Regions from separate parts of the Shewanella morhuae genome, predicted to be linked through region 2. Evidence: predicted binding sites of a transcription regulator. Region 2 holds the regulator's gene; each other region holds the start of a gene.

Region 1 (3,199 bases), on a different contig from region 2:
AACTCCGCATGACTAGATTGATAGAATACCCAAGAAAAGCCGCCCATCATCACAAGCAGTATCCCTAAACTGGCAGATTTAGCGATATTCGGCATCTTTTTTAACCATAGCATCAGTAAGATACCGGCTAAGCCTAATAGCAAAACAAGAAAACTTAACATAGAGGTTTGGGTTAACGGGGCGAGTTCGAATACTTGGGGGCTCATCGGCAGCATCTCCTGTGCGGTTAAACCTTAATTTGCCAATAAACATCGATTATATCAACAAAAATGCCAGCGCTAATATGAGTACTAGGCAGGCATTAATAGGGCTGATTTAGAATAATCTACAGATCGAGTACGAGGATTTTTGAACGACGTTGATAGTTATATAGCTGCTTTTTCTTTTGTGGTAGCGCTTCAACATCTTCAATCATAAAGCCATGCTCTAAAAACCAGTGAATGCTACGGGTTGTTAGCGCGAATAAACGTGAATAACCCCGATTTCGCGCCTTATTGATGATGTTTTTCAACAGCAAGCTACCCCTATCAGCATCACGATAATCAGGATGCACGACTAGGCAAGCAAACTCGCCCGCATTGTCCTCTTCAAAGGGATAGAGCGCGGCGCAACCAATCACTAAACCATCGCGTTCAATCAGCATAAATTGTTCGATTTCAATCTCGAGCTGCTCACGGCTACGACGCACCAGAATGCCTTGCTCCTCCAATGGACGAATCAGGTTCAGTACGCCGCCAATATCGGCGATAGACGCACTACGCAGGCGCTCAGCGCTCTCAGTCACTATTTGCGTACCAATGCCTTCACGCGAGAACAACTCTTGCAATAAAGCACCGTCTTCGAGATAGCTGACTAAGTGACAACGTGGCACGCCATTACGGCAAGCATCAATACTTGCTTTCAAGAAAGCCATAGTGCCAACGCAAGCAGACCCTTGCTCACTCAGCTTATCCATAATGTTTTGCGCATCATTAGGCATCAATTCTGCAATCACATCGCCGTTACGATCAAGAATACCGTTTTGCGAGCTAAAACCGATCATCTTGTCAGCTTTGAGTTTGATCGCCACCTGAGTAGCAATTTCCTCAGCCGTTAAATTAAAACTCTCGCCAGTAACAGAAGCCGCAATCGGCCCCATCAACACAATACAGTGATTGTCTAACTGGCGTTTTAAGCCTTGCACATCGATACGACGCACTCTACCGCTTAAACAAAAATCGATACCGTTATCCACACCAAGCGGCTGAGCAATGACAAAATTGCCACTAACTAAGTTAATTTGTGCCCCTTGCATCGGTGTGTTGCTTAAACTCATGGATAAACGCGCTGTGATATCAAATTGCAGTGCACCCGCAACTTGTTTGATCACTTTGAGCGACTCTTCATCGGTGATACGTACGCCTTCATGGTAGATAGGCTCAATGTCGTTGTTCGCTAATGCAGCATCAATTTGCGGCCTAGCGCCATAAACCAAAACCACTTTTATCCCTAAACTGTGCAGCAAAGCGACATCATTTAAGATGGCGCGAAATTGATTTTGAGCCAAAGCTTCACCGCCAAGCATCACCACAAAGGTTTTACCTCTGTGAGCATTGACATAGGGGGCAGAGTGACGAAATCCATCAACCAGTTCAGTGGTACGCACGCGTTATATACACCTCATTTTGAGCTGGCAATGTCACGACGACATACCAGGAATGAATCGCTAACTTTTGCGTATGGTATTGCATTTTAATTCACATATAAAGAATTTATTCTCACCAAAGCACAGTTTTAATGATTTTAAATGCTTAAAACAGCACTTTTTACATTTCGCTTAACGTTTTGACTTTACCAGGCATGATTCATGCGACTTAGGTATGTAATGCAATGCCCTCAAATTGATGATTCGTCGCGAAAAAAATGCAAAAAAAAAGCCCCTTAAGTAAGGGGCTTTTCTCGAAACACTCACCAAGAATTACTTGATTTTGGCTTCTTTGTAGATAACGTGCTGGCGAATAACAGGATCAAATTTCTTGATTTCCATTTTCTCAGGCATGTTACGCTTGTTTTTTTCAGTTGTGTAGAAGTGACCAGTCTTAGCTGTAGAAACTAATTTGATCTTCTCACGATTACCTTTAGCTTTAGCCATGATCTATTATACCTTCTCGCCACGGGCACGAAGTTCAGCAACAACAACTTCGATACCTTTCTTGTCGATCAGACGGATACCTTTAGTAGATATACGTAACTGTACGAAACGCTTTTCTTCTTCTAACCAAAAACGGTGGTTTTGTAGGTTAGGCAAAAAACGACGACGGGTCGCGTTTTTTGCATGCGAACGGTTGTTACCAACCATAGGCTTCTTGCCAGTAACTTGGCATACTCTTGACATGTCAATCTTCTCCAAAAACAATTTTAACGCTCGAGCATTAATGTGCCTCGTATGGCCGTCGCCCGAGGCACAAAGAGGGCGCATTTTATACACGATCACAGAGTGAAGATCAAGTGTTAGATTAATTAATCCAGCCTCGTTCTGCAAAAGAAACTATCTCTTGATCACCTACAACCATATGGTCCAATAAGGATACGTCTATGGTTGCTAACGCATTTTTTAATCGTTCAGTTATTCGTCGGTCAGCCTGACTGGGCTCGGCAATACCAGACGGATGATTATGACAAACGATAACTGCTGCGGCCTTTTTCTCCAACACTAAGCTCACCACTTCACGTGGGTACACTGAGGCTGAGTCTATTGTACCGCGAAATAATTCGACAAACTGAATCACTCTATGCTGGCTATCTAGCAGTAAAACTGCAAACACTTCATAGGGGCGATCAGCCAATTGTCTCATTAAATAGTCCCGAGTTAAATCGGGATTTGTCAAAATTTGACCTCTTTGCAAGTTTTCTTGCGCTACACGCCGCGCTAATTCGGCCGCAGCTTGAAGCTGAGCGTATTTTACAGGTCCTACGCCCGGAAGTCGACATACCTGATTTCGAGAAGCACAAAGCAAATTTCTGAGGCCTCCAAACTCGCGAATAAGCGACCTCGCAAGGTCAACTGCATTTAATCCCGCCAAACCGTTACGCAGTAATACCGCTAATAACTCAGCATCCGACAGCTGGGCCGCCCCCTTTTGTAATAGCTTATCTCTAGGCCCTTCGCCCTCTGGCCAATCTTTAATACCCATACGACCTCCGTGTCACCTCACATAAT
Region 2 (3,199 bases):
TTAGAAAGCGTAAAACGCAGACATAAAAAAACGGAGCTCAAGGGCTCCGCTTTTAACTCGTTATAATCTAAAAAGATTATTCGAATAATTATTTAACGAAATCAACGCCTAGTTTGATATCGCCTTTCAGCGTATCTAACATAGAATCACGGGCGTTAGCTTCAAATGCACTCACTTCACCGTAAGGCAGTACTTTTTCAATACCGTTTTTGCCTAACAATACAGGTTGTGCGAAGAACTGGGCGTGTTCACTACCACCGTCAACGTAAGCACATTCAACGACGTTAGCTTCGCCTTGCAGACCACGAACCAAAGACAGACCGAAACGGCAAGCCGCTTGACCCATAGACAATGTCGCGCTGCCGCCACCGGCTTTAGCTTCAACCACTTCTGTACCCGCGTTTTGAATGCGAGTTGTCATGGTTGCCACTTCTTCATCAGTGAACGTCACGCCTTCAACTTGAGAAAGTAATGGCAAAATGGTCACGCCGCTATGGCCGCCGATCACATTCACTTTAACATCAGCAACGTTTAAGCCTTTTAATTCAGCAATAAAGGTTTCAGAGCGGATCACGTCCAGCGTGGTAATACCAAATAGACGGTTTTTATCGTAAACACCGGCTTTTTTCATCACTTCGGCTGCAATAGCCACAGTGGTGTTAACTGGGTTGGTGATAATACCGACTAAAGCAGTAGGACAAGTCGCAGCCACTTTTTCCATCAGGTTACGCACGATACCAGCGTTGATGTTAAACAGATCAGAACGATCCATGCCTGGTTTACGCGCAACACCAGCAGAAATCAGCACTACGTCTGCATCTACCAGCGCAGGCGTTGGATCTTCACCGGCAAAACCTTTGATTTCAACAGCGGTCGGGATGTGGCTCAAGTCAACCGCAACACCCGGAGTAACCGGTGCGATATCATATAGAGACAGCTTTGAGCCCGCAGGCAGTTGAGTTTTTAACAGTAAGGCAAGAGCCTGGCCGATACCGCCAGCAGCACCAAGTACAGCAACTTTCATAATGAACTCCGTTATTTCTCGGATATGTGTGACATGGATCTAATTTGCGTGTGCGTCACATTACTGGAATGTCGCAACAATTTCAATTATCCCTTAGTCGTGGAACAAAAGAATTTCGAAATAACTGATAGCTCACAAAAGAACAATGACTCGATTGCACATTTTAAGCCGATGATAATGATGCTGAGTCTGCTGCTTAGTGAATGTTTATTCAGCCAATTTGATTGTATGTTGACAATTTGTTTAAAAATATTCAAAATGGGCCTGTTTTTTTGAATAAAGAATAATAATATTATGCAGACGACCAAGAATCAGGATGACCTTGTTAGAGTTTTTAAGTCGATTTTAAAAGAAGAGCGCTTTGGCTCTCAAAGTGAAATCGTCATCGCCTTGCAAGCTGAAGGCTTTGGTAATATTAACCAATCAAAAGTATCACGCATGCTCAGCAAGTTCGGCGCCGTTCGGACTCGCAACGCTAAACAAGAGATGGTGTATTGCTTACCCGCCGAATTAGGCGTGCCAACCGCAGGCAGCCCATTAAAAAACTTAGTGCTGGATGTTGACCATAACCAAGCCATGATTGTAGTGCGAACCAGCCCTGGCGCAGCACAACTGATTGCCCGCTTATTGGATTCTATCGGTAAGCCAGAAGGGATTTTGGGAACGATTGCAGGTGATGATACGATTTTTATTTGCCCATCAAGCATCCAAGATATCGCCGACACCTTAGAAACCATCAAATCTTTATTCAATTATGCCGAATAAAAAAAGCACTTAATGCCTTGGCATTAAGTGCTTTATCAAAATGTAACTCTTACAACTCAACTACAACTCAACTTGGTCAGTCACAACAATTTACTCATCGAACTGCAGCATAAAATCTAAAGCGGGTACGAAGAAAGATGAACCCGTTAATGCCTTAGTAAAATGCATTAAATGATCATGATTACCTTCGCCATCACCAAATATCATGCTGTGTAGCATTTTTTCAAAATGTTCGGGCGTACGACAGCAAGCAATAAACATCAACCCCTGCTCTTTAAGCGATCCGTAGGGCATGCTCTGACGTAGGATTTCCATTGAGTTTCCGTCAGCATCTTTAAGATTCACCCGTTTTATATGGCTGGTGAGTGGCTTATCCTTGGATTCATATTCGATATTATCTTGTTTAGTGCGCGCGAATATATCTTCTTGTTTTTTAATCGGTAAGCGGTTCCACTTACTTAAGTTATGGGCATATTTTTGTACGTGAACATAACTGCCGCCCTTAAATCCAGCATCCTCATCACCAACCAGTGTGACTTCTTGACGATGGCGTCCCTTTGGGTTTTCAGTACCATCGACAAAACCGGTCAGATCGCGACTATCCATAAATCTAAAGCCGCGCTCTTCGTCCACTAATTCCACCAAATCTTCAAACATTTGGCTAATTTCATTGGCGACTAAATGCAGAATATCGTAACGGTCACAGCGAATATGTACATACAAATCATATTCGATTGCAGGTGCATCAAGACTCCCAGCTTGTATCGCAGGGAAAGGCCTTAACATTTTAGGGCGGGCATCGGTATAGAGGCTATCCCAGTAATTAGCGCCGATACCGACAAAACCATTGAATGCACTGTCAGAATACTGATCTGTCAGTTCGTAAATATACTGCGCTACGTTGGCAAGGCAGGGACGTAACTGCGACTCCACATTATCATTTGCATTAAACATCAAGTAGATACTATGTAAGTTTCCCTCTGCACACACACCTAACTGTTCACGCGGCATATTTTGAATATCCATTTGGTTGTGACCCTGTTCTAAATTCATTTTCGGTAATATTATCCGCAACTTTCCCTAAAAATGACATTAACTAACGCACACTTTACTCGAGTTTATTAATGATAATGCCTATAACGAAGCGTTGTTGTGCTCAAGCTCATTGAAAAATGATGCAACGCATAAATTTCGCTAGCGAGTCTACCCCAATACAGTAGGCAAAGCTCACTAACACCATGATATTTATTTAAACTAATACCCTGCAGCATGACCATCTTTACGACTCTCAGATGCACCGCGGTAAACGCCAGTTTCTGCATTAAAGCCAATCGCTTGATAACCACCAAAATCCCCTAAAGCATCACGCAATATATGCCCTTTTTTAATGAGCTCACGGCGCGTTTCAAC
Region 3 (3,199 bases), 2.6 Mb from region 2:
GCTGCAGGTATCACTTGCGCTGTTTTAGCAATTGCTCTGTCCGATAGTATAAGCAAAGTGGTACCGCTACGGGCTAAGCGCTCAGCTTCAGCAGTAATGCGGCGAATGGCGCTTTCTAAGCCTTCTTGTTGTTCGTAATTTAAATCCACAATATTGGCACGATAGTAAGTGCTATCTAATCCCAATAACTGATTGAAATCACTGAATAATAAAATAGGTGAGTTGAACGTCACGCGGTAAGCGTGGCCCGTTGTTTCATTAAACAGGTTCTGCTCACGGCCAATACAAGTGGTCAACGACATCACGTGTTTTTCACGTAAGGGGTCAATGGGGGGGTTAGTCACTTGAGCAAATTTTTGCCTGAAATAGTCATATAGTGAACGTGATTTTTTCGACAACACCGCCATAGGCGTATCGTCGCCCATAGAGCCCGTGGCTTCTTCGCCTTGTTTGGCGATGACCCAAATAACGTGTTCTAACTCTTCGCGGGTATAGCCAAAGAGTTTTTGATATTGCAACAAGAGTTCAGGGGTAAACTCGCCTGCACCATGTTGCTCTGAGGCCAAGTCTTCGGCGGGCGTTAAAGTTTGGCTGTTTTTTGCCATCCATTCTTTATAGGGGTGGCGACGTTTAAGGTCGTTATCAATCTCAAAGGATTGGTATAAGCGGCCGTTTAAGGTATCTAATACCAGTAGTTCACCTGGGCCAACGCGGCCTTTTTCAATGACTTCATCGGCGGAGTAATCCCAAATACCGACTTCGGAGGCTAAGGTCAAAATACGATCTTTAGTGATCACATAACGTGATGGACGCAAACCATTACGGTCAACGGCGCAAGCGGCATGGCGACCATTGGTCATTACAATACCAGCTGGGCCATCCCAGGGCTCCATGTGCATAGAGTTAAAGTCGTAAAAGGCTTTTAATTCATCATCCATTTCTGGATTACTTTGCCAAGCAGGCGGGATCAATAAACGCATGGCACGGTATAAATCCATACCACCAGATAACAACATTTCTAGCATGTTATCTAAAGAGGAAGAGTCTGAGCCTGTTTCATTCACAAAGGGCGCTGCTTGCTGCAAATCAGGTAATAGGGGGGAATTAAATTTATAGGCACGGGCGCGGGCCCATTGACGGTTACCCGTAATTGTATTGATTTCACCGTTATGGGCTAAATATCTAAACGGCTGAGCTAATGGCCATTTAGGAGAAGTATTGGTTGAGAAGCGTTGATGGAATAGACAAATAGAGCTTTTTAAACGAATGTCAGCGAGATCAGGATAAAATGCGGGTAAGTCTACTGGCATCATCAAGCCTTTATAGACAATTACTTGGCCAGATAAACTCGCGACATAGAAGTCATTGTCATCGATGATTTGTTGTTCTAAGCGACGACGAGCCATATAAAGACGGCGTTCTAAGTCTTTTTCACGCCAGCCGATTGGCGCGTTGATCAGCACTTGATAAATCTGCGGCAAGCTAGCTTTACCTATTTCGCCTAACACATCGGCATTGATAGGCACTTTGCGCCAGCCGGCAATGCTTAATGTTTCACGCTCAAGCTCACGCTCAAGTAGATGCTTAGCTTGTTCAGCTAGTTCATCATTTTGACTTAAAAACAGCATGCCTACGGCAAATTTACGACTCAAATGCCAATCATTTTCTGCGGCAATCGCTTCAAAAAACTGTACGGGTAATTGCATTAATAAACCACAGCCGTCGCCAGTGCGACCGTCGGAGGCAATGCCGCCACGGTGCTTCATGCGATCGAGTCCATGAATAGCCGTGCGCACAATACGATGGCTGGCTTCGCCATCCATCTGCGCTATCAACCCAAAACCACAATTGTCCCGCTCAAAACTGGGATGATATAAGCTCATACAAAAAAACCCCCTAGACCTCAACTAATTACGACTCGGGCAAAAGTGTAATACTTTCTATGGATATGCACCCGATTACTCAAATTATCCTGAGATTCATCAAAGGTCAAACCAAAATTTTGCATAAAAAACGATGTTTCTTCACATTTTATACATAAAGCATAATTGCATTACGTTGACGTAAAGTGTGATGGATACTATGTAACGATATGAATAAAAAGAGTTTTATAAGTAATTTAACTATTGAGGCATGAAAGAAACTCAGTGATGAATTATTTTTCATGTAGATAAAGTTATTTTTCATCAACAACTGATTGGGTAAAAATCTATGATTATTGAATTTTAATGCATGCTTGCGTGGGCGGAACTCGGTAGCTGATTACTCTATCTGAATGAGCATCCATTTATGAAAATAAAATTATGCGTAATATGAGGGCATAATTTAGTGTAAATAAACCATTATCCATTTGTTTATTAGTAACTTTTTTATTCAGCGTATTAATGTTGTGCTTATCTATTAGTCGTTTCATCTTGGTTGTTGTTAATGTTCTGATATGAAATTAGCTTGGTCTTTTGATGGGACTTAATGCATACATAAATGTCTTTAGCTGTTTGTAAGGCGTGATAGGACACTCAGCTTTAAAAGTACATTGATTGCTGTAATTGTCTCACAAGCGATGAGTGAGTCTATCGCTGGTTTGGATTAGTGGCGATTGTGTATAATTAGCTGCTTTATTGTGGGCAAGGCCGGTATTAATATCGCGAAAGAGGCTTTAGCATTTTTCTAAAACCTACTGTTATAGCTCTTATTTTATGGGCAGAATTTGTCAGTGACGAGTGACTATTCTGTTAAATGCAGCGCTTATTGGAGCTAGAATATCGCTATAAGTTGCACAGTCAATTTTAGTGAGTATTATGTGGTAAATTCTTTTTAAGCATTGAACCACTTAAGGGAGGCCTCATGGCCACAGTTGAATTAGAAGCAATACTCGATCTCAATACTCTCGAACAATACTGCAGCGCGATTGGTGCCGGTACTTTGCTCAAGAGTGTGGTGCTATTTGAGCAGCTCATGCCTGAATATGTGGGAAATCTAGTGAAAGCTAACGAGGCTGCAGACAAAGAGACTTTATGTTCAGAAGCGCATAAATTTAAAGGTGCGGCGGGTTCGGTGGGCTTAAAACGTATTCAGCAAATTGCTCAGCTATTACAACATGGCGAAGAGCCACAATGGGATGCTGAACATGGCACTTGGGTTGCGCAAATTGTTGAGCATGCGAGCGCTGATTTACAACAGCTAAAACTTTTTTTGCAGG

Evidence for each region. Region 2 encodes ArgR, which controls arginine synthesis, uptake and breakdown. Its sites were predicted from a motif close to ANTGAATANNTATTCANT; they were not measured.
Region 1: the regulator ArgR is predicted to act here: its motif matches at 1,724-1,741, upstream of argA (amino-acid N-acetyltransferase).
Region 3: the regulator ArgR is predicted to act here: its motif matches at 2,150-2,167, upstream of gltB (glutamate synthase large subunit).

The regions. Positions count from the first base shown of each region.
Region 1 is NZ_PYSG01000003.1:793,966-797,164, reverse strand. It holds gene C9I43_RS18170 (PH domain-containing protein) at 1-206, opposite strand, end outside; gene argA (amino-acid N-acetyltransferase) at 326-1,645, opposite strand; gene rpmG (50S ribosomal protein L33) at 1,958-2,131, opposite strand; gene rpmB (50S ribosomal protein L28) at 2,138-2,374, opposite strand; gene radC (RadC family protein) at 2,496-3,173, opposite strand.
Region 2 is NZ_PYSG01000002.1:3,152,357-3,155,555, forward strand. It holds gene mdh (malate dehydrogenase) at 89-1,024, opposite strand; gene argR (transcriptional regulator ArgR) at 1,319-1,789, shown strand; gene C9I43_RS14280 (Dyp-type peroxidase) at 1,880-2,815, opposite strand; gene ggt (gamma-glutamyltransferase) at 3,044-3,199, opposite strand, start outside.
Region 3 is NZ_PYSG01000002.1:542,118-545,316, forward strand. It holds gene gltB (glutamate synthase large subunit) at 1-1,883, opposite strand, end outside; gene C9I43_RS02905 (Hpt domain-containing protein) at 2,845-3,199, shown strand, end outside.